DNA from 2 places in the Caballeronia grimmiae genome. Region 2 is predicted to be linked to the other one. Evidence: riboswitches for the same ligand, from Rfam matches in the RefSeq annotation. Region 2 holds a riboswitch; the other holds the start of a gene.
The links. A riboswitch is a leader RNA that binds a small molecule or an ion and turns the genes downstream of it on or off. The one in region 2 is predicted to bind cobalamin.
Positions count from the first base shown of each region.

Region 1: it holds a riboswitch for cobalamin, as region 2 does, so the genes downstream of both, LDZ21_RS10600 (TonB-dependent receptor plug domain-containing protein) here and cobG (precorrin-3B synthase) in region 2, are expected to answer to the same signal.

Region 1 is NZ_CP084271.1:2,198,735-2,209,652, forward strand. Features, by position in the region: gene cobD (threonine-phosphate decarboxylase CobD) at 1-843, shown strand, start outside; gene LDZ21_RS10570 (cobalamin-binding protein) at 840-1,721, shown strand; gene cobC (alpha-ribazole phosphatase family protein) at 1,731-2,300, opposite strand; gene LDZ21_RS10580 (adenosylcobinamide-GDP ribazoletransferase) at 2,285-3,046, opposite strand; gene cobT (nicotinate-nucleotide--dimethylbenzimidazole phosphoribosyltransferase) at 3,043-4,110, opposite strand; gene LDZ21_RS10590 (ABC transporter ATP-binding protein) at 4,107-4,883, opposite strand; gene LDZ21_RS10595 (FecCD family ABC transporter permease) at 4,880-5,878, opposite strand; gene LDZ21_RS10600 (TonB-dependent receptor plug domain-containing protein) at 5,903-7,768, opposite strand; cobalamin riboswitch at 7,854-8,154, opposite strand; gene LDZ21_RS10605 (hypothetical protein) at 8,349-8,738, shown strand; gene LDZ21_RS10610 (cell division protein ZapA) at 8,735-9,049, shown strand; RNA gene ssrS (6S RNA) at 9,167-9,348, shown strand; gene LDZ21_RS10620 (EVE domain-containing protein) at 9,415-9,885, shown strand; gene LDZ21_RS10625 (SIMPL domain-containing protein) at 9,953-10,678, shown strand; gene lgt (prolipoprotein diacylglyceryl transferase) at 10,690-10,918, opposite strand, start outside.
Region 2 is NZ_CP084272.1:513,966-524,883, reverse strand. Features, by position in the region: gene LDZ21_RS16030 (sigma-54-dependent Fis family transcriptional regulator) at 1-286, opposite strand, end outside; gene LDZ21_RS16025 (DUF1328 domain-containing protein) at 428-601, opposite strand; gene LDZ21_RS16020 (OpgC domain-containing protein) at 749-1,885, opposite strand; gene LDZ21_RS16015 (TerC family protein) at 2,158-2,919, shown strand; gene LDZ21_RS16010 (DUF4186 domain-containing protein) at 2,940-3,347, opposite strand; gene cobM (precorrin-4 C(11)-methyltransferase) at 3,353-4,078, opposite strand; gene LDZ21_RS16000 (cobalt-precorrin-6A reductase) at 4,075-4,809, opposite strand; gene LDZ21_RS15995 (cobalt-precorrin-5B (C(1))-methyltransferase) at 4,806-5,903, opposite strand; gene cbiE (precorrin-6y C5,15-methyltransferase (decarboxylating) subunit CbiE) at 5,935-7,143, opposite strand; cobalamin riboswitch at 7,227-7,417, shown strand; gene cobG (precorrin-3B synthase) at 7,537-8,751, shown strand; gene LDZ21_RS15980 (precorrin-8X methylmutase) at 8,744-9,370, shown strand; gene LDZ21_RS15975 (precorrin-2 C(20)-methyltransferase) at 9,367-10,095, shown strand; gene cobJ (precorrin-3B C(17)-methyltransferase) at 10,083-10,918, shown strand, end outside.

The DNA of each region.
Region 1 (10,918 bases), on a different replicon from region 2:
GAAGACGACGACGGCCTCGCCGACGCAGCCGCCCGCTACTACGGCGCACCGCTCGCGCTGCCGGTGGCCGGATCGCAGGCGGCGATTCGCGCGTTGCCGTTCCTGCTGAAGCGCGGCGTCGCGGGCGTCGCGCCGCTGGCTTACGGCGAATATGCGCCGGCGTTCGCGCGTGCAGGCCATTCGATCGAAACGCTCGACACGGCAAGCGGCGAATTGCCGGCCACGCTCGATCACGTCATCATCGGGAATCCGAACAATCCGACTGCCGACCGCCTCTCGCGCGAGACGCTGATGCGCTGGCACGCGCAACTCGCCTCGCGTGGCGGCATGCTGATCGTAGATGAAGCGTTCGCCGACGCGGACCCGGATGCATCGCTTGTCGCCGAGACGGCGCGCGGCGGGCTCGTCGTGCTGCGCTCGGTCGGGAAGTTCTTCGGGCTGGCGGGCATACGCGCGGGCTTCGTGCTCGCCGCGCCCGCCGTCACCGATGCATTGCGCGATGCGCTCGGTGCGTGGACGGTCGGCGGCCCCGCGCGGCACGCGACGATGGCCGCGTTCGCCGACCGAGCGTGGCAGCAGGACACGCGCGAGCGGCTGCGGCGCGATGGTGCGCGCCTTGCCGAGCTCATCGCACGTCATGGCTTCGACGTGCGCGCCACGCCGCTCTTCACGTGGACGCCGACGCCGCGTGCGCCTTCCCTGCAACATGAACTGGCGACGCGCGGTATCTGGACGCGCCTCTTCGATCGGCCGGGCATGACGACGAGCCTGCGCATCGGCTTGCCGGGAAGTGAAGGCGACTGGGCGCGGCTCGAACGCGCACTCGCGGAGATCGGCGCATGAGGTTGCTCGCGCTCGTCGCCCTGTTGATCGCGATGCACGCCCGCGCCGCGATCACCGTCACCGACGACACCGGCGCGCCCCTCACCCTGCCCGCTCCGGCGACGCGGGTCGTGAGCCTCGCGCCGCACGTCACCGAGTTGCTGTTCGCGGCGGGCGGCGGCGGGCGCATCGTCGGCACGGTGAGTTACAGCGATTATCCGAACGAAGCGCAAGCGATACCGCGTGTCGGCGACAACAAGGCGCTCGATCTCGAACGCATCGTCGCGCTGCATCCGGACCTGATCGTCGTATGGCGGCACGGCAATGCCGCGCGTCAGATGGATCGCCTGAAGGCGCTCGGCATTCCGCTCTATTACAGCGAGCCGAAGCGTCTCGACGATATCGCCGCGAGCATCGACAAATTGGGCGCGTTGCTCGGTACGCAGGAGCGTGCGCGCGCGGCATCGACGGCATTCACGCGCGATATCGCGCAACTGCGCGGCAAGTACGCCGCGTTGCCGCCGGTGCGCGTGTTCTATCAGGTCTGGGACGATCCGCTGATGACGCTCAATGGCGACAACGTGTTCAGCGAAGTCATCGGCGTGTGCGGCGGCGTGAACGTGTTCGCAGCCGAAGCGCCGCGCGTGCCGACGATATCGACGGAAGCCGTGCTCGCGGCCAATCCCGAAGCGATCGTGACCGCGACGCCAGGCGCGACCAAGCCGGATCGCGCGCTGCCGGCGCTCGACCGATGGAAGCGATGGACGTCCATGACCGCCGTGGCGCGCGGCAATCTGTTCGGCATCGATGGCGATGTCATCAACCGGCCGACGCCGCGCATCGCAATCGGCGCGGCAGAGTTGTGTCGCGATCTGGATATGGCGCGGGCGAAGCGGTAAGCGCGCGACTTACGCGTTCCACCGCACGACAATCCAGCCTGCACCCGCCCGACGAAGCCACACGATCCCTTCGAAATCGAGCGCCCACTGCAACACGCCCTCATAGTCGAGCCGCAGCAGACGCGCCGCCAGCACCCGCATCACGCCGGCGTGCGCGACGACATGCATCGCGGATGAAGCATCGGCGGATGCCTCGTCGAACCAGTCGAACACGCGGGCGCTGAACTGAGCGAGACTTTCGCCGCCATGCGGACGCGCATGCTCGATATCGGCGGCCCACGCATCGATCAGCGCGCGATCGATGTCATCCCACGCGCAGCCTTCCCACGCGCCGAAGTGCATCTCGGAGAGCCGCGCATCGACTCGAGACGGCCCGAGCGCATCCGCAAGCGATGCACAGCGGCGCAACGGACTCGAATGCCATCCGTCGACGCAAGCGGGAACGTTCAGCGCACGCATCCGCGCGAGCGCGTCACGCGCCGATTCGCGCGCATCGCGAACAAGCGGCGCATCGGTCTGGCCGTAGCACACGCCTGCATCGATCGCGACAGCGGGATGACGTATCAGTACGAGATCCATGCAAGCCCGATGAGATAGATCGCAAGCTCGAACACCTGCTGCGCGCAGCCGAGGCAATCGCCGCTATAACCGCCGATGCGCCGCACGAAGTAGCGCCCCGCGATGAAACGCAGCGACGCAAGCAGGACAAGCGTCACGCAGGCGAAGCGCCAGCCCATCCACAGAAGCCACGGCAAGCCGAACGCCAGTGCAAGCGCGAGCGACATCGCGCTCATGCGCTGCGCGACCGGCTTCGCCTTGCCTTCGGCACGCACGTAATCGAGCGTGACGAGATAGCTGATCGCGAACGCGCGGCTCGCGGCATGCGCGGCGATCATCAGCATCGCGGCGCGCATCGGCGGCAACGCGGCCAGCGTCTGCCACTTGAGCGCCAGCGCGATTACGAGCGCAATCGCCCCAAATGCGCCGATGCGCGAATCGTGCATGATGCGCAGCACGTCGTCGCGCGTATAGCCGCCGCCGAAGGCATCGGCGCAATCGGCGAGACCGTCTTCGTGGAACGCGCCGGTCAGCACGAGCGTCGCGGTCATCGACAGCAAGACGGCCACGCCTGCCGGAAACACGCGCAGCGCCGCGAGATAGACGAGCGCCGCGACGCCGCCGACCATCGCGCCGACCAGCGGAAAGTAGCGCGCCGCCGCGTTCAGATACTCGCGCTCGAAGCCGACCCAGCGCGGCACCGGCACGCGCGTGAAGTAGCCGAGCGCGGTGAAGAAGTAACGCAGCTCGTCAAGCGGACGGCTCATGGCTGCGCGTCTTGCTTGTTCGATACGCCCGCCGAATCGAAGCTCGCCATCTCGTCGACGAACGCGACGGCCGCGCGCAAAAGCGGCAACGCGAGCGCCGCGCCCGTGCCTTCGCCAAGACGCAAGTCGAGTTGCAGCAGCGGCGCGGCATCGAAGTGCGCCAGCATGCGCCGATGCCCCGCCTCGTTCGACGCATGCGCGAACACGCAGTAATCGAGCACGTCCGGCGCAATCTTCGATGCCACGAGCAACGCCGAACTCGCGATGAAGCCATCGACGAGCACCGTCATGCGCGCCTCGGCTGCGGCGAGGTACGCGCCCGTCATCATCGCGATCTCGAAGCCGCCGAACGTGGCGAGCGTATCGATCGCATCGCCGCCCGACGCATGCGTCGCGAGCGCGCGGGCCAGCACGTCGCGCTTGTGCGCGAGCCCGCGATCGTCGAGGCCGGTGCCGCGTCCGACACATTCGTCGATCGGCAATGCGCACAAGCGGCTCATCAGGCACGCCGCCGCCGATGTATTCGCGATCCCCATCTCGCCGAAGCCGATCACGTTCGTGCCGAGCGACGCATGATGCCGCACGCGCGCCGCGCCCCGCGCGATGGCTTCGAGCGCCGTGTCGCGCGACATCGCCGCTTCGTGCGCGAAGTTGCGCGTGCCGAGGCCGAGCGACAAACGCTCGTAACTGTGGTCGATCGGTATCGGCGTCGCGACGCCCGCATCGACGATTTCGAGCGTCATGCCGACGGAACGCGACAACGCATTGATCGCCGCGCCTCCGCTCAAAAAATTCGCGACCATCTGCGCCGTCACTTCCTGCGGATACGGACTCACGCCTTCGGCGGCGATGCCGTGATCGCCCGCGAACACGATCATCGCGGGACGTTCGATGCGCGGCTTCGTCGTGCGCTGTATCACGCCGATCTGCAGCGCGAGCGATTCGAGCCGCCCGAGGCTGCCGGGCGGCTTCGTCTTCATGTCGATGATGCGGCGCAGTTCGGGTTCGATGGCGCGATCGAGCGCGCGAGGCATCGGAATGGACATGGGCGATTCCTTGGTCATGAGGGGAAGCGAGGCACGAGCGCTTCATGCCCGCCATCGCGGATGAGCGCCAGCGGATAACCGAACGCGGCGCTCGCACGCTCGGCCGTGAGCACATCGGCGACGCGGCCGCCCTGCGCGCCGCCCTGGCCGTCGAGCAATAAAGCATGCGTGGCGAAGCGGCGGGCGAGGTTCAGATCGTGACACGAGAGCACGACCGCGCGGCGTTCATCGCGTGCGGCTTTCACGAGCGCATTCAGGCAGTCGATCTGATGATGCAGGTCCAGATGCGCGAGCGGTTCGTCGAGCAACAGCAGCGGCGCGTTCTGGCACAGCACGGCGGCCAGCGCAACGCGTTGCCGTTCGCCGCCTGAGAGCGTCAGCACGTCGCGGGTTGCGAACGCGGCAAGGCCCAGTGCATCGAGCGCGGCGTGCGCGGCGGCACGGTCGTCGTCGCTTTCCCAGCCCCAGCCGGTCAGATAAGGAAAGCGGTTGAGCAGCACGGTGTCGAGCACGGTCGCGCTGAACGCGTCGTGCGTGCTCTGCGGCATCAGCGCGCGCCGGCGGGCGAGATCCGCCGCGCGCCATTGCGCGAGCGCGCGGCCATCCAGCGATACGACGCCCGCCGCCGGTTTTGCGAGGCCCGCGAGGACGCCGATGAGCGTCGTCTTGCCCGCGCCGTTCGGCCCGGCGATGCACCACACTTCGCCCGCCGCGATGGTCGCGCTCAGGCCGTCGACCAGGATGCGGTCGCCGGCGCGCAGCGTGAGCGTGTCGATATGAAGTGTGTTCATCGCGGTCGGCGCAACAGCATCCACAGGAACATCGGCACGCCGACGAGCGCCGTCACGACGCCGACCGGCAACTGCCCCGGCGCGATGACCGTGCGCGCGGCAAGATCGGCGCTCATCACGGCGAGCCCGCCCGCGAGCGGCGCGGCCGGCACGAGCATGCGCTGATCGTTGCCGAAGGCGAGCCGCAGCAGATGCGGCACGACCAGCCCGACGAAGCCGATGGTCCCCGCCGTCGTCACCGCGGCCGCCGCCGCCAGCGACGCCACCAGATACACGCGCAGGCGCAACCGTTCGACCGGCACGCCGAGCGCCCGCGCGGCGGCATCGCCACGCAAGAGCACGTTCAGTTGCGGCGCGACGGGCGCAATCACGGCAAGCGCCACGCCCAGCGCGATCATCGCGGGCCACGGGGTCGCTGCGCCGTTGAGGTCGCCGGTGAGCCAGAAGAGCATGCCGCGCAGCCGGTTCTCCGGCGCGATGCTGAGTATCAGCGTGATGAGCGCGCCCCACCCCGCCGCGATCACGACGCCCGTCAGCAAGAGCCTCGGCGATGCCTCCTGCTCGCCATGCCACACGTGCCTGCGCGCAAGGCCGAGCACCAGCACGATCGACACGAACGCGCCGATGCACGCGGCGAGATCGACGCCCCACCACGGCATCGACGCGAGCATCGCCGCAAGCGCGAACGCCGCCGCGCCGCCGGATACGCCGAGCACGTACGGCTCCGCGAGCGGATTGCGCAGCAGCACTTGCAGCAGCGCGCCGGCGAGCGCGAGCAGCGCACCCGACGCAAACCCCGCCAAAGCGCGCGGCAAACGCAAGGTGAGCACGATGTCATCGGCGATATCAGGCGTGGCCGAACGGGCATGCAGCAGCGCAGCGATCGCACGCGACATCGGCAGATTGACGCTGCCGAGCGCAAGCGATGCCGCGAGCGCGGCGAGCGCCATCGCGCCGAGCGCGAGCCAGATGAAGACGGCACGGCTAGCGTTCATCGTTCACCAGCGACGACGCCACGCTCACGACGAATTCCATCCGAGCGTGATGTACGCACCGCGCCGCGGCGTGTTGTACGAATAAGCGAGTTCATAGTCCCGGTCGAACAGATTGTCGATGCGCGCGCTCACGTACCACGACTTCGTAATGTCATAGCGCGCGGACAGGTTCACGACGCCGTAGCCCGCGAGCGTCGAATCGTAATCGCTGCGCGCGCCGCTCACAATCCACTCGCCACCCACGCGCCATCGTCCGATCGAACGATGCGCCGACAGCGATGCAAAGCGCCGCGCACGCCTCGTCAGTTCTTCGTGATTCGTCTCGTCGACGGGATTCTGGAACGTGACGCCCGCGCGGATATCGGTGGCGCCCACATGCCCCGCCCACGATCCCTCGACGCCCTGCACCTTCGCGCGTCCCACGTTCTGCGCGATATAGAAGCCGCTGCCGTCCGATACGTAGTCGATCAGATTCGAATAGCGCGTCTGAAACGCCGTCACGCGCACCACGCCCACTGCGTCCGATGCATATTGCAACGCGGCCTCGACCGAATGGCTGCGCTCAGGCTGAATCGACGCATTGCCGCTGAACGGATAGTAGAGGTCGTCGAAGCTCGGTGCGCGGAACGACGCCGCATAGCTCGCGCTCGCGCGCCAGTGAGCGTCGAACTTGTACGCGTAGCCGAGATAGTAGCTGTTCGCGCCGCCGAAATCGGAGTACTGGTCGTGTCGCACGTTCGCCTGCACTTCGCTCCGACCGAAGCGCCCCACGTAGCCCGCGAACACCGAATTGACGTGACGATCGGGCGCGCTCAGTTGATCCGAATCGAGCGACTGATCGAGATGCTCATAGCCGAACAGCAGCTTGTGGGCATCGGTGAGCCTGAAGTCGTTTTGCCAGAGGTACTGATGATTCTCCGAGTTGAATCGGCTCGTATACACGCCGTTCTGCTCGATGTTCGCGCGGTCCTGTCCCTGCGCGATGGTGAAGTGCGTGGTCCAGCGGTCGGTGAGCCTGCCGTTCGCGAACACTGAAGCCGAACGCACGCGGTCGTGCGTCTTGTTGATGTCGGCCGGGGTGCCGTATGCATCGTCGAAGCTGTCGACGCCGTTCGATTGCAGGAAGCGCACGCCCGCATCCCACTTGTCGGTGAACTTGTGGCGCAGCGTCGCGGCGACGCTTTCGTTCAGATAACCGTTCGCGTTCGGATTCGCACCGGGCGCGAGCGCCGGATCGATCGACGAGAAGCCGTCGGTCTTTTCGCGGGACACGTTCAGGCTGAAGGTAGTGCGGCCCTCGGCATCGAGCGCGCCGTCGACGCCCGCCGACTGACGCTGCGTGCGATAGCTGCCGTACTCGGCTTCGAAGTGAAAGCGCGGCGGGTGGGCATCGCCCTCTTTCGTGAAGATTTGCACGACGCCGCCGATCGCATTCGATCCATACAACGCCGATACATTGCCGTTCACCACTTCGACGCGGCCGGTCTCATCGAGCATCATTTGCGACAGCTGCGCCGCGCCGAGCGATACCGACTCGACACGCACGCCATCGATCAGCACGAGCGATTGCGACGACGCCGCGCCGCGTATGTACACGCCCGAGTTCGCGCCCGGCCCGCCGTTTCGTGTGACCTGTACGCCGGGCGCGAGCGCGATCAGGCCGAGCACGTCGCGAGCGTTGGTGTCGGCGATGTCCTGCTCGTCGAAGAGCGACGTTTGCGGGAGCGAATCGGCGAGCGGCTGCGCGGTGCGCGTCGCCGTAACGACGACCGGCGCGAGCGTTTGCGCGGCGGTATCGGCATGAGCGGATTGCACGGGCAGCGCGCTGAACGCCGCGCACGATGCCACGCAAACGGCGCGACGCTTCATGCCGGACGGAGATGAAACCATGCTTGAAAATCCAGTTCGGGGCTGGCGCGTGCCCCGCTCCCCGCGAGGTCTGTGCGCGACGCGCGCGCCACTATGCCGATGACATGGACGCGCTGGACGATTGGCCGGTATCCGGGCTGGCGACGCTTCGTCCCGCCTTCCCGCGCATGGCGCGCAGTGGCGTCGACACGTTTCTTGCAGGGCGTGCCGCATGCCGACGAACCATGCGATGCGACGCGAGAAACGCGCGAGGGACGACTTGCAACTTGCGTTGCGGTCGCTTACCGTTGCGGGGGCAGCACAGGTTGGCGCGTCCCGGTCATGCGCCGTGGACTTCGCTCCCTGTTTCCCGTTTGACTGCATCCGCGAGAGAAGCGGACGCGAGCACCAAAAGTGCGGCAAGTGTAGGAGCGGGCATCGGGGCCGTCAAGAACGCGCGCCGTGCCCGGCACCCTGCAATGAACACGCACGCTCGCTCTTTCCACACACAAATGCATCGCGATGCGCGCATGTTCCGGGGTTGTTACGTCTCGAAACGAGACAATTATCGGAAGCTGCTTTGAACCGCGCTAAAATGCCAGGTCTTTAGAGGACGCAGCACATGCTCAACGAACTCGAATCACTGTCAGGAAACATCGGCCGGCTGATCCAGATCAGCGAGCGCCACCATCAGGCGCGTCTCGCGCTCGAAGCGCAAATCGAACAATTGCGCGCCGACTACGCGGGCGTTCAGGCCGAGCTCGTGCAGGTGCGAAGCGAGCGCGACGCATTGCAAGCCGAGCGCGACTCGCTTTCCGCGAAGATCGACGACGCACAGGTGCGCCTCAACGCAATCCTCGAGAAGCTGCCGCGCGGCAAAACGCATCACGCCGAAAGCGACAATCAGCTCGACCTTCTCAACGCCGAATCGCAGGCATCGCGCGACGCGCAGCCCGAACATGCGCATGCTGAAGAGATGCACGGCGAACATCATCACGGAGAGAAGGCATGACGACCACGCAGATCGAAGTATCCATCCTCGGGCAGCCGTATCGCCTCGCGTGCTCGCCGGAAACGGAAGCCGCATTGCGCGAAGCAGTCGCCCGCGTCGACGCCGAAATGAACAAGATCCGCAATGCCAGCAGCGTGCGCGGCACGGATCGCATCGCGGTGATGGCCGCGCTGTCGCTGGCGTCCGAATTGCTTCGGCTGCAGGAAAGCGTGCGTCATGGCGAAGCCTTCCCCGCCGAAGAAATTCGCCGCACGGTGCATTCGATGAACCAGCAGCTCGGCGCGGTCATCGCACAATATGAAGTGCAGTGAGTGCAAGCCGTTTGCATGATGCGCTGATCTAATCAGCCTCGCGGTGTCAATCAAAAAAAGATACTGCGCGATCACGGCGCAGGGGCTGCACAAGGCAAATGATTGGTGTAGAGTGAGGTTTCCCTGCCTGGTGCGCCAAGGTCATATATTCCTTGAACCAATGTCACATTGGCACGGTTGCGGAACCTTGTAACACGGGCGCGCGCGTCACTAGTCTGATGTACCCGAAGTGTTGCTTACCGCGACCAATCTTGAACCCAGGTTCAGGATGCCGGCCTAGCGGCTGAGGCGGGGACCTTATCCAGACGGCATCGGTTTATCCGATGCCGTTTTTATTTGCATCGCCGATTCTTCCCGCTCTCCTCATGCGCTACTGGCTGATGAAGTCCGAACCGGACGAAGCGAGCATCGATCATCTCGCGCACGCGCCGAAGAAAACCTTGCCGTGGACCGGCGTGCGCAACTATCAGGCGCGCAACTTCATGCGCGATCAGATGCAAATTGGCGACGGCGTGCTCTTCTATCATTCGAGCTGTCCGGAGCCGGGTATCGCGGGCATCGCGAAGGTTGCATCGACGGCCTATCCCGATCCTACGCAGTTCGATTCGAAAAGCCCCTACTTCGATCCCAAGTCCACGCAGGAAACGCCGCGCTGGCTGCTCGTCGACGTGAGCTTCGTCAGGAAGACGCCGCTCATTCCGCTTGCCGAATTGCGCGCGCACGATGCGCTTTCGGACATGCAAGTGCTGGCTCGCGGCAACCGGTTGTCCATCACGCCCGTCAGCGAAGCGCAGTGGCGCTTTATTACCGAACGGCTCGCCGGAGACCGGAACTAAGGGCGCGAATGGACCGCCTAAGAGCCGTCGCGAAACGCGCGACGTTACAGGCCTGAGTCCTTCGATGATGAACAAGAAAATCGCCGCCGCACTCGCTCTCGCGATGTCGAGCGCCGCGCTCACCTTCTCGGCCACTGCCGCTGCGCAGACGGTCATCGCCAATCCGCAGCCTTCGGGCGTGCTCTCGCTGTCGGCTCAGGCCAGCACGCAAGTGCCGCAGGATGTCGTCACCATTACGCTCTTCTACGAGCAGGAAGCCGCCGATCCTTCATCGCTGACGACTACGCTGAATCAGCGTGCCGAAGCCGCCTTGCGCGAAGCAAAGGGCGTCGATGGCGTCACCGCGAAGAGCGGCGCGTTCAGCGTGTATCCGTCGACGGATCGCGACGGCAAGATATCCGCGTGGCGCGGACGCACGGAAGTCGTGCTCGAATCGCATGACTTCGCGGCGGCCTCGAAGCTCGCGGGCAAGATGAGTTCGTCGATGCAGGTCGGCAACGTCACGTTCTCGCTGTCGCCGGAAGCCCAGCGCGCCGCTGCGCAGAAGCTCTCGACGCAGGCCATCGATTCGTTCCGCAAGCAGGCACAGGCCGCAGCGCAGGCGTTCGGCTATAGCAGCTTTACGATCCGGGAAGTGAACGTCGGCCAGAGCGGCGTGGCGCCGCGTCCGGTGATGATGATGCAGGCGCGCGGCATGAACGCCGATGCAAAGATGGCCGCGCCGATGGCGCTCGAAGCCGGCACGACGATGGTGACCGTCGACGTATCCGGCTCCGTGCAGATGGGGCGTTAAGCGCCGCCGGTTCAGGCGGCGTTGGCCGGCACGCGCCGATGCCGCTTGTACGCCCACACCATCAGGACGATGCCCACGATGACCATCGGCAGCGAAAGCCATTGGCCCATCGAGAGATTGAGCGCGAGCAGGCCGAGGTAATCGTCGGGTTCGCGTGCGAATTCCACCGTGAAGCGCGCGAGCCCGTAGCCGATCAGGAACAGCGCCGAGACTGCGCCCATCGGACGCGGCTTGCGCGAA
Region 2 (10,918 bases):
CGCCGAGAGAATGGAGGATAAGCCCGCTCGCGTCCGTCAGCGCGATCATGCTGTGCGTATTGGCGATCTGTGCGTACAGCGTTTCCATGACCGGCAACGCATGGGCGAAGAGCGTGTGGCTTTCGTCCAGCCGGAACGCGAGTTCGGGCGTGGACAGCACGGCGTAGTCGGGTCGCATGTCGGCGATGAGGCCGAACGTGGCGGAACGCTCGTGTGCGTGACGGATGACGTCCTGCTGCACGACGTCATGATGCGCCGGCCGCAAAGCCGCGCCGAAGGCATGCATGGCTTCCTCCTTTCGATCCATCGCGCGCCTGACCGATGTGGCCGGCGCGGCCGGTCGAATGTCTCCTCGACGGAATCTAACATTCTCCCGGCTCTCGGGTCGATGCGAGGAAGCGCTACTGCCCGGCTTCCACGGTCGACGTCACAGCACGAGCGACCCCGCCGAAATCGCGACGATAAGGAAGATCACGAACAGTACGAGGAAGATGAAGAAGCAGATTTTTGCGATGCCTGCCGCGCCGGACGACACACGCCCGAAGCCGAAGAAGCCGGCAATAACGGAAATCACCGCGAAGAGGATGGCGAGCTTGAGCATGACAGCGAGTCCTTTCTGGTGATGGATGCGTCGCTATCTGCAAGTGTCGTGCCGGGGTTGTTTAAGGCACCGGAAGGATCGACGGTTAGTTGCCTTCGGAGCACTGGAAAAAGGGCAGCACACTCTCGTGCTGCCCTTCTCGTGGAGTTAGCGCACTGCCCGATTGTCCGCTGCAGCAACCGCCGCACTCGCCGGCACGGGCCGCCGCGCACGCAACCACTCCGCGACCGGCTGATGCAATCGCGGCACCGCCAGCAGCGCGGTAATCGCGATTGCATCGGCGGCGAGACCGGCAGGCACGTTGATGAAACCGTCGGTCATCGTGAAGAGAATCGAATCGACGACGAGCGATATCACCGTTCCCGCGACGAAGCAGACCATGCCGTCGCGCCCGATCGCCCCGACCCACGGCAAACGCCGTGCAATCGCCTTAACGACGCCGTAGCGTGCGAGATCCGACGCGATCCATGCAATTGCCAGGAAGTTGACGACGCGCGCCCCCGCCAGATCACGCTTGAACGCGCTGTCGAGCACGGGCGGCAACACGAGCAGCTTGTAGTACGCCATGCCGGCGATGAGCGCGAACGCCGCGGCGCTGATCGTCCAGCCGAAGCGATGCGACGCGATCCGCTGATACACCGGCTGGCAGCGCGCCAGCACGCCGAGCATGAACATCAGCTGCCAGGCGGCGGGGTTGAAGTCCCAGAGGGTGTCGTCGACGGAAGGCATGTATTCGCCGATCTGCGGCGCGCACGCCCACAGCGCGAGGCTCAGGCCGAGCAGCAGCCACGGCTTGCTGCGTGCCAGCGGCAGCGCGAGCGGCACGGAAAGCGCGAACAGCGCGTACATCGGCAGGACGGCGGCGAGATACGGCTGGCGCTCGAACGTCAGAATCTGGGCGATGGACGACAACGGCGCGGACATCAGGCTGTCCAGGTCATGCAGCGCGAGGTTCGGCGCGTGACCGTAGAACGGCCGCAGCAGGAACGTGGCGACCAGCATCAGCACCGCCGTGACGACGAAGGCGCGGTAAATCTCGAACGCGCGCTTGATGAAGCGCATGCGCGCCGCGCTTTCGGAGCGGCGTTCCGCGAGCGACACATACGCCGTCGCGGTGGCGAAACCGCCGAGAAAGACGAAGACTTCGGCGGCGTCGTTCAGCGCGAACGCATGCAGCGTGAAACGCGACAGCATGCTTCCGCCGATATGATCGACCACGATAATCAGCAGGACGAGTCCACGAAAGAAATCCAGCTCGACGAGGCGTTGCGATTTTCCGGACATGCGGCGTATGGTGGGTTCCTGCGCGGCTCGCAGGCAGGTTCAAAAGCGGGGCCGCGTCACGCGGCATCGAAGCATAGGAGTTTACCCGTAAATGCGGCAGCGCATCATCGGAACAGACGGAGTTTTCTGTTTCAAATCCGATCTTTGTCGCTTTTTAGGATATGTGAGAACTTTCTACCCCCGTTCGTCTCGAAAAGTTTTCATCTTGCTTTCAAGCTATGGGCGGACAGGCTAAGATCACGCCCTCTTTCTCACATCAACCACACGCTCGCATGGACTATTTCGCCGCCCTCGTCACCGATCCCGCCGCCTGGGCCGCCCTCGCGACTCTCGTCGTGATGGAGGTCGTGCTCGGCATCGACAACCTGATCTTCATCTCGATCCTCACCAACAAGCTGCCCCTCGCCCATCGGGAGCGCACGCAGCGCATCGGCATCGGACTTGCGCTGGTGATGCGGCTCGGCCTGCTCGGCACCGTCGCGCTGATCGTGCGGCTCACGGCGCCGATCTTCGAGGCATTTGGTCACGGCTTCTCATGGCGCGACCTGATCCTCATTGCGGGCGGCGTCTTCCTCGTCTGGAAGGCGACGACGGAAATCCACCATCACGTTTCGCACGACGATAACGACGCCGGCCCCGCGACAGGCGGCACGCTCACGCCGTTGTCCGCGATCGGCCAGATTCTCGTCCTCGACCTCGTGTTTTCCATCGACAGCATCGTGACGGCGGTGGGCATGACCGAGCACATTCCGATCATGTTCATCGCGGTGATTGCGGCGGTGACGGTGATGCTGTTCGCGGCGGGGCCGCTGTCGCGGTTCATCGAGCGCAATCCGACCATCGTGATGCTCGCACTGGGCTTCCTGCTCGTGATCGGGATGACGCTGATCGCCGAAGGTTTCGGCTCGCACGTGCCGAAGGGCTACATCTATGCGGCGATGGCCTTCTCCGCGCTGGTCGAAGGGCTGAACATGCTGGCGCGCAAGGCGAACAGCAAGCGCCGGAGTCAGGCCCCGCACGAAGCGAAGCATTGAGCGCGTCGCGGGCGATGCGGCTAGAACGGCAATTCGCGCTGCGGGTTGTCGTTCGCGGCCGCTTCGGGCGTAAGCGGTAAGGGCTGCGCACGCAACCATCGCCCGATTGCGTCGACGACATGACGGCGCTCGGCTTCGTCGAGCGCCTTGCCCGCCGCGATGCCATGCCACTTCGCGAGACACGTCCTGCAGCACGTCGCGGTTGCGTGCTGCGCGATGAACACCGGATGCCCGCGAAACGGCGTCTGCTTGCCGTCGTTCGGCGGCGCTTGCGGCGCAAGACGCTTGCCGATCAACTCGTCCGCCTGCGCGAGCACCGTTTCGATTCCGCGCTCGCGCAAGTACCGCCCTTCCCGCACGCCCAGCGCAAAACGCCGGCGAAACGCCGATTTCCCGAGTGCTTCGAACACGGCGTCGAGGTCGCGCATTCGATTCAGTCCTTCCCGTACAACGTGGAATCGGCAAAACCTTCTGCGTCCAGCACGCGCCCGACGATGATCATTGCAGTGCGCTCCATGCCTGCTGCGCGCACCTTCTGCGCGATATCCGCAAGCGTGCCCTTCACGCGCTCCTCGTCCGGCCAACTCGCGCGGAACACGACAGCGACTGGACAATCCTCGCCATAGTGCGGCACGAGATCGGCGACGATCCGCTCGATATAACGCACGCCCAAATGAATCGCGAGCGTTGCGCGATGACGCGCGAGGTCCGCGAGCGATTCTCCCGGCGGCATCGACGTCTTCGTGGCATAGCGCGTCAGGATGACGGTCTGCGAGATACCGGGCAGCGTGAGTTCGCAACCGAGCGCCGCCGCCGATGCCGCCGTCGCCGTCACGCCGGGCACGATTTCATAAGGAATCCCGATCTGTTCGATACGTCGAATCTGTTCGCCGATTGCGCCGTAAAGCGATGGATCGCCGGAATGCACGCGCGCCACGTCTTGGCCGTTGTCGTGCGCCTGCTTCAGAAGCGCGACGATTGCATCGAGGTCGAGTTCGGCCGTATTGACGATACGTGTCGCGCGATGCCCCGACAACACGGCGTCAGGCACCAGCGATCCGGCATAGAGAATCACCGGGCACGTGCGAATCAGCCTTTGCCCTTTGACGGTGATGAGTTCGGGATCGCCCGGTCCTGCGCCGATGAAGTAGACGGTCATTGGGTGTTCGTGTCGAAAGCGAGCAGCGCATCCAGCGCGCTCGCGGGGTCGTCGAATTCGCGCTCGACCGCGGGCAGCGAGGGACGCGCGAGCATCACGACGGGCAGCCCTCTTTCGCGCGCCACGGCGAGCTTGGCTTCCGTCGCCTTGCCGCCGCTGTTCTTGCTGACGATCACGTCGATGCGCGCCGCATCGAAGAGCGCACGTTCGCCGGCGATATCGAACGGGCCGCGTGCGTCGATGATATCGGCGCGCGCGTTGCCTTCGTGCGGATCGAGACAGCGGATGGTCCAGTGCTGCGACGCGGGAATCTCATCGAGATGCGCAAGCGGCTCGCGGCCGAGCGTGAACAGTGGCCGATGAAACGCCGCGATTCCTTCGACGATGCCGCGCCAGTTCGCCGCCTCACGCCAGTCGTCGCCGGGTTGGCACTGCCATGCGGGACGCCGCACGGCCCAGAGCGGAATGCCGGCAGCCGTGCACGCCTCGCGCGCATGACGGCTCATTTGCGCGGCATAGGGATGCGTCGCATCGACGACGAGCGCGATATCGTTTGCGTGCAGATAGCCGATCAGTCCCGCCACGCCGCCGAATCCGCCGACGCGCACTTCGCACGCCAGATCGGCAGGCACGCGCGCGAGGCCCGCGATGCTGTAGACATGCGGTTTCGTTAGCCGGCGCGCGATGGCGAGCGCATCGCCCGTTCCGCCCAGCATCAAGACACGCTTCATACTGCGCTTCCCACGATCACCCCTTGCCTGTCGATGGCGAACGTCTCCACGACGATGCCTTGCGGCACCACAGCACGCGCAACGTCACGCGCCCGCGCGCAGACGACATCGCCGAGTTCGATGCTCTCGGCGCGTGCCAGCTTTAACGCTTCCTGACTCGTATTCGCCGCGCGAATCGCGGATTGCAGCGCATCACTTGCACCGGCATCGGCGGCCCACACCGCGAGCAGGGTCAAGTCGATACTCGAACTGCGGCTATGCAGGTCCATGTGTCCCGCCGCGAGCTTGCTCAGCTTCCCAAAGCCACCGCATAAACTGAGCTTCTCGACCGGCGCGCGTCGCAAGTGCTTCAACACCGCGCCCGCGAAATCGCCCATTTCGATCAGCGCGATATCGGGCATGCCGTAGCGCGCGCGCATCGCGTCTTCGCTCTGGTTGCCCGTGCATCCCGCGATATGCCGCACACCGTTGGCCCGCGCGACGTCGATGCCCTGATGAATCGACGCGATATACGCCGAACACGAAAACGGCCTGACGATGCCGGTCGTGCCGAGTATCGACAAGCCGCCGACGATACCGAGCCGCGGGTTCATGGTTTTCTGCGCGAGCGCCGCGCCATTTTCGACACCGATGGTCACGTCGAAGCCACCCGCATAGCCTGCGATGGCCGCGAGTCGTTCGAGGTGCCCGGTCATCATCTGACGAGGAACGGGGTTGATCGCCGGTTCGCCGATCGCGAGCGCAAGTCCCGCGCGCGTCACGGTGCCGACGCCCGGCCCGGCATGAAAGCGCACGCCCGCATCCGCCGACAGTCGCACGCGCGCGAACACCAGCGCGCCGTGCGTGACGTCGGGATCGTCGCCGGCATCCTTGATGACGCCGGCTTCCGCTTCATCGCGCTGGCCCTCGATCAGGCGGCAGAATTCGAGCTTCATCGTGACGTGCTGGCCCCGTGGCAACACGATCGCGGCGCGTTCGCTTGCTTCGCCCGTCAACAAGAGACGCGCAGCCGCGAGACTCGTGACGGTCGCGCAGCTTCCGGTGGTATAGCCGCTTCTCAGCGGCGCGGGGGCGTCGGGCGTTTCGTCGCGCATGCGTCGAATGGAACGATATAGTTAGGAACGCTCACGACTTGGAAACATGCAGCAAGGTGATCGGCAACGCTTGCCGCCACGTATCGAAGTTGCCGAGCGGCTCGGCGTGCGCGACGCTCACGCGCGTCAGTTCGCCACCGTGCCGCGCGCGCCAGTCGACGAGCGCCGCTTCGCTCTGCAAGGTCACCGCGTTGACGATAAGACGGCCGCCCTGCCGCAGCCGCGACCAGCAGGCATCGAGCACGCCGGGCGCGGTCGCCCCTCCGCCGACGAATACCGCATCCGGTGCGGGAAGGCCATCGAGCGCAGCGGGCGCTTCGCCCTTCACGAGCCTGAGCGTCGGCACGCCGAGCGCATCGCGGTTGTGCTCGATGAGACGCTGCCGCCCTTCATTCGCTTCGATCGCAATTGCGCGGCACGCCGGATGCGCGCGCATCCATTCGATGCCGATCGAACCGCAGCCCGCGCCCACGTCCCATAGCAATTCGCCGGGCTGCGGCGCGAGACGCGCGAGCGTGATGGCGCGCACATCGCGCTTGGTGAGCTGGCCATCGTGACGATAGGCTTCGTCGGGCAGACCGGGCGTGAGCGGCGGGCCGGCGTGGCCTGCGTGCGTCCTGCAGTCGATCGCCACGAGATTGAGCGCAGCGACTAACGGCTCGCGCCAATCGTCCGCACGTTCGTCGATGCGGCGCTCGCCGATACCGCCGAGATGCTCGAACACGCTCATGCGGCTTGCGCCGAAGCCATGCACGGTCAGCAACGATGCGATAGCCGCGGGCGTCGAGCCATCGGCGCTCAGCACGAGAAGGCGCGCGCCGCGAAACGTATGGGCGAGCAGTTCCGCGACCGGACGCCCGACGAGCGATACGCACTGTGCATCCTGCAACGCCCAGTGCAGGCGCGCCGCTGCGAGCGACAGCGAGGAAGGCGCGGGAATCACGCGCATTTCATCGGGCGAAAGCTCGCGTGCGAGCGTGGCGCCGACGCCGAAGTGCATCGGGTCGCCGCTTGCGAGCACGCATACTCGCGTGCCGCGCGTGCGTTCCGCGAGCACGGCATCGATGGAAAAGGGTTTGGGCCACGGCGCGCGGCGCGCCGCGATACGTGCGGGCAGAAGCGCGAGATGACGCTCGCCACCGTGGATCGAACCGGCTTCGATGAGCGCGCGACGTGCCGCGCGGCTCAGGCCATGCCAGCCGTCTTCGCCAATGCCCACCACGGTCAGCCAGGTCGACATGTGCCGTTCCCTCCTTGCGGTTCGCTGCGTGCATCACGAGAAAACTGCATGCACGAAGCGGTCTGATGGTCGATAAAAGCGGGCATAATACAACGTCCGTCGGTGCCTGCCAGGGTAAAACCTGAAGGGCCTAACAGGGAACACAGCAAAACTGTGGCTGCCCCCGCAATTGTACGCAGCGAGTCCGCGCTCCACTGCCACTGGTTTATACCGGGAAGGCCGGCGCGGATGGCGACCTGCCAGCCAAGAGACCTGCCGACGCCAGAATCAACGCTTATTTCGCGCGAGCCCGCCGGGCGGGGTGTACCGGTCTGTTCATGGCGCGATACCGCATCCGTTACGCTTTTGAACGCACATTCTTCGACATCGCGGCCATCGGCTTGTCCGGGCCTCATGCGCATCGTGCCCGCACGAGACGGCGGCCTCGCCCGCTTGCGTCTCATCGGCGGCGAACTGAGCGCGCATGCAGCGCATGCGGTTGCACGCGCCGCCGTGCTTTGCGGTTCGGGCGTCATCGACGTGACGAACCGGGCCAATCTGCAACTGCGCGGCATCCGCGACGATGCCCACGCGGAACTCATCGATAGCGCCTTGAACGCCGGCCTCGGTCCGCAGGCGGAAGGCGGCGACGATATCCGCAACGTCATGCTAAGCCCGCTCGCCAACGACGCGACGCGCACGCTCGCCGCCAGCATCATTGCCGCGATGCAAAACGATGCCGCGCTACACGCGTTATCGCCGAAATTTTCGCTGCAACTGGATGGCGGCGAATCGCTCGCCATGCTCGATCATAGGCATGATGTGTGGCTCTCTGCACTCGATGGCGGCGCGCGTTTTGCGTTCGGTTTTGCAGGGTCGATGCCGCATCACGTCGAACATGCGCCCGCGCTTGGCGGCGTTGCACGCGATGATGCCGTGGGTTTTGTGATTGCAGTGTTGCATGCGTTTCTGGCACAGGCGACGCAACAGGAACATCGCATGCGCGAGGTGCTTGCACGCATCAGCGTTGCGCGCTTTCTCGATGCGCTTTCCTTCGATGCCGCATGCACGACATGGCGGCGTGCGCCGTCCGATGCGTCGCTGCGTCTGGGCGCACACGCAATGCCCGAACACGATGCATGGTACGTCGGCGCACAACCGCCGCTTGGCCGTCTGGATGCGGCGACGCTCGACGCGCTCGCTGATCTCGCGTCATCGCATGCGCAGGGGCGGCTCATTTTCACGCCGTGGCAAAGTGTAGTGCTGCCCGGCGTCGCAATGCAGGACACGCGATACGTGATAAATCGCCTCGATGCGCTCGGCCTCGTCACCGACGCGCGCCATCCGCTTGCGCGACTCATCGCATGTACAGGATCGGCCGGCTGCGCCAAAAGCCACGCCGACACCAAAGCCGATGCGCACCGCCTCGCGCCGCTGTTGCCACCGAATACATACGTGCACTTGAGCGGTTGCGATCGTTCGTGCGCGGCGGCGCATCCGGTTGAAGTAACGCTGTTCGCGGTCGGAACCGGCCGCTATGACGTGCATCAGCAGGCACAGTGCGTCGCGCACGATCTTTCCATCGAAGAGGCGGCCGCATGGCTTGCCTGGAGACATGCCGATGCTTGACTACATTCGCGACGGCGCCGAAATCTATCGTCAGTCGTTTGCGACGATTCGCGCCGAAGCCAACCTGAGCGCCATTCCTTCCGATATTGAGAAGGTCGCCGTGCGTTTGATCCATGCGTGCGGCATGACCGATATCGTCGATGACTTGCGTTCTTCTCCCGGTGCAGGCGATGCGGGCCGCGCGGCGCTTGCTGCGGGCGCACCCATTCTCTGCGATGCACGCATGGTCGCGGAAGGCATCACGCGCGCACGCCTTCCCGCCGATAACCGCGTGATCTGCACGCTCGGCGATGCATCCGTGCCCGAACGCGCCCGTGCAATGAACAACACGCGATCCGCCGCCGCGCTCGAGCTATGGAGGCCGCATCTGGAAGGCGCGATCGTCGCGATCGGCAATGCGCCGACCGCCCTCTTTCATCTACTCGACATGATCGATGACGACGCACTGAAACCCGCGCTCATACTGGGCTTTCCGGTTGGTTTCATCGGCGCGGCGGAATCCAAGGCGCTGCTTGCGTCCGACAGCCGCGGCGTGCCTTACGTCGCCTTGCTCGGACGGCGCGGCGGAAGCGCAATGGCCGCCGCCGCAGTGAACGCACTTGCTTCGGAGACCGAATGATGAGCGGACGACTCTACGGGCTGGGCGTCGGTCCGGGCGATCCTGAACTCATCACGGTCAAGGCGCTGCGGCTGTTGAAGTCCGCGCCGGTGGTAGCTTATTTCGTCGCGAAGGGAAAGAAAGGCAATGCGTTCGGCATTATCGAGTCGCATCTCGACGATACACAAACGCGCCTGCCGCTCGTTTATCCGGTCACGACGGAAGCGCTCGAACCGCCGCTTTGCTACGAAACCATCATCAGCGCGTTCTACGATGAATCCGCACTCGCCATCGCCGATCATCTCGAAGCGGGGCGCGATGTCGCGGTGATCTGCGAAGGCGATCCCTTTTTCTACGGCTCGTACATGTATCTGCACGACCGCCTGGCCGGACGCTTCGACGCGCATGTGGTCCCCGGCGTGTGCTCGATGCTAGGCGGCGTATCGGTGCTTGGCGCGCCGCTCGTGTATCGCAATCAAAGTCTCAGCGTCCTTTCGGGCGTGCTGCCCGAAGAGGAACTTCGGCGCAAGCTCGAATCGTCGGATGCGGCCGTCGTCATGAAACTCGGACGCAACTTCGAGAAAGTGCGCCGCGTCCTGATCGAACTCGGGCTGGACAAGCGCGCGCTTTATGTCGAACGCGCGACGATGGCGAATCAACGCATCGTCCCGCTCGATGAAGTCGATCCGATGGCGTCGCCTTATTTCTCGCTGCTCGTCGTGCCGGGGAAAAAATGGCAGGCGTGAAGACGCATTCGACGCTTGCCATCGTCGTGCTCGGTGAAAGCGGGATGCACACTGCGCGCCGCATTCAGGCGCAATACGCCGGATCGCTCGTGCATGGTCTTGCGGGCCGCGTGGACGCTGATCGTGCTTACGAGAATTTCGGCACGCATCTGCGTTCGCTCTATGCATCCGATACGCCGATCGTCGCGCTATGTGCCGCGGGAATCCTGATTCGTGCACTTGCGCCCTGCCTGAGCGACAAGCAAGCCGAACCGCCCGTGCTGGCCGTCGCGCAGGACGGCAGCGCGGTGGTGCCGCTCCTCGGCGGCATGAGCGGCGTCAACGTGCTTGCTAAGGAAATCGCTGCTGCGCTCGACGTGAAACCAGCGATTACGACAAGCGGCGAATTGCGCTTCGGCACATGCCTGCTTGCGCCGCCGGAAGGATATGCGCTGGCCGATATCGAGCGCGGCAAGCGCTTCGTATCCGACTTGCTCGCGGGCGAAACGACGCGCATAGAAGGTCATGCACCCTGGCTCGATCACGCCGATCTTCCGCGCAGTGCCGATGCGCGCCTCGCGGTGCGCGTCACGCCGCATATCGATGAACACGACGATGCGCTCGTGATTCATCCGCGCTGCGTGGTGGCGTGGGTGCATGACGTGAGCGGTCCTGTCGCAGAACGCGTGCGTGACGCGTTACGTGCACACCGCTTGTCCCCGCTTGCGCTCGCAGCACTCGTCGCACCGACGCACGCGATGGCTCGCGATGCCCTCGCCGATGCCGCCAGCGCACTCGACGTGCCGCTGCGTTTCAGCGACGCGATGCCTTCGCAAGACATCGG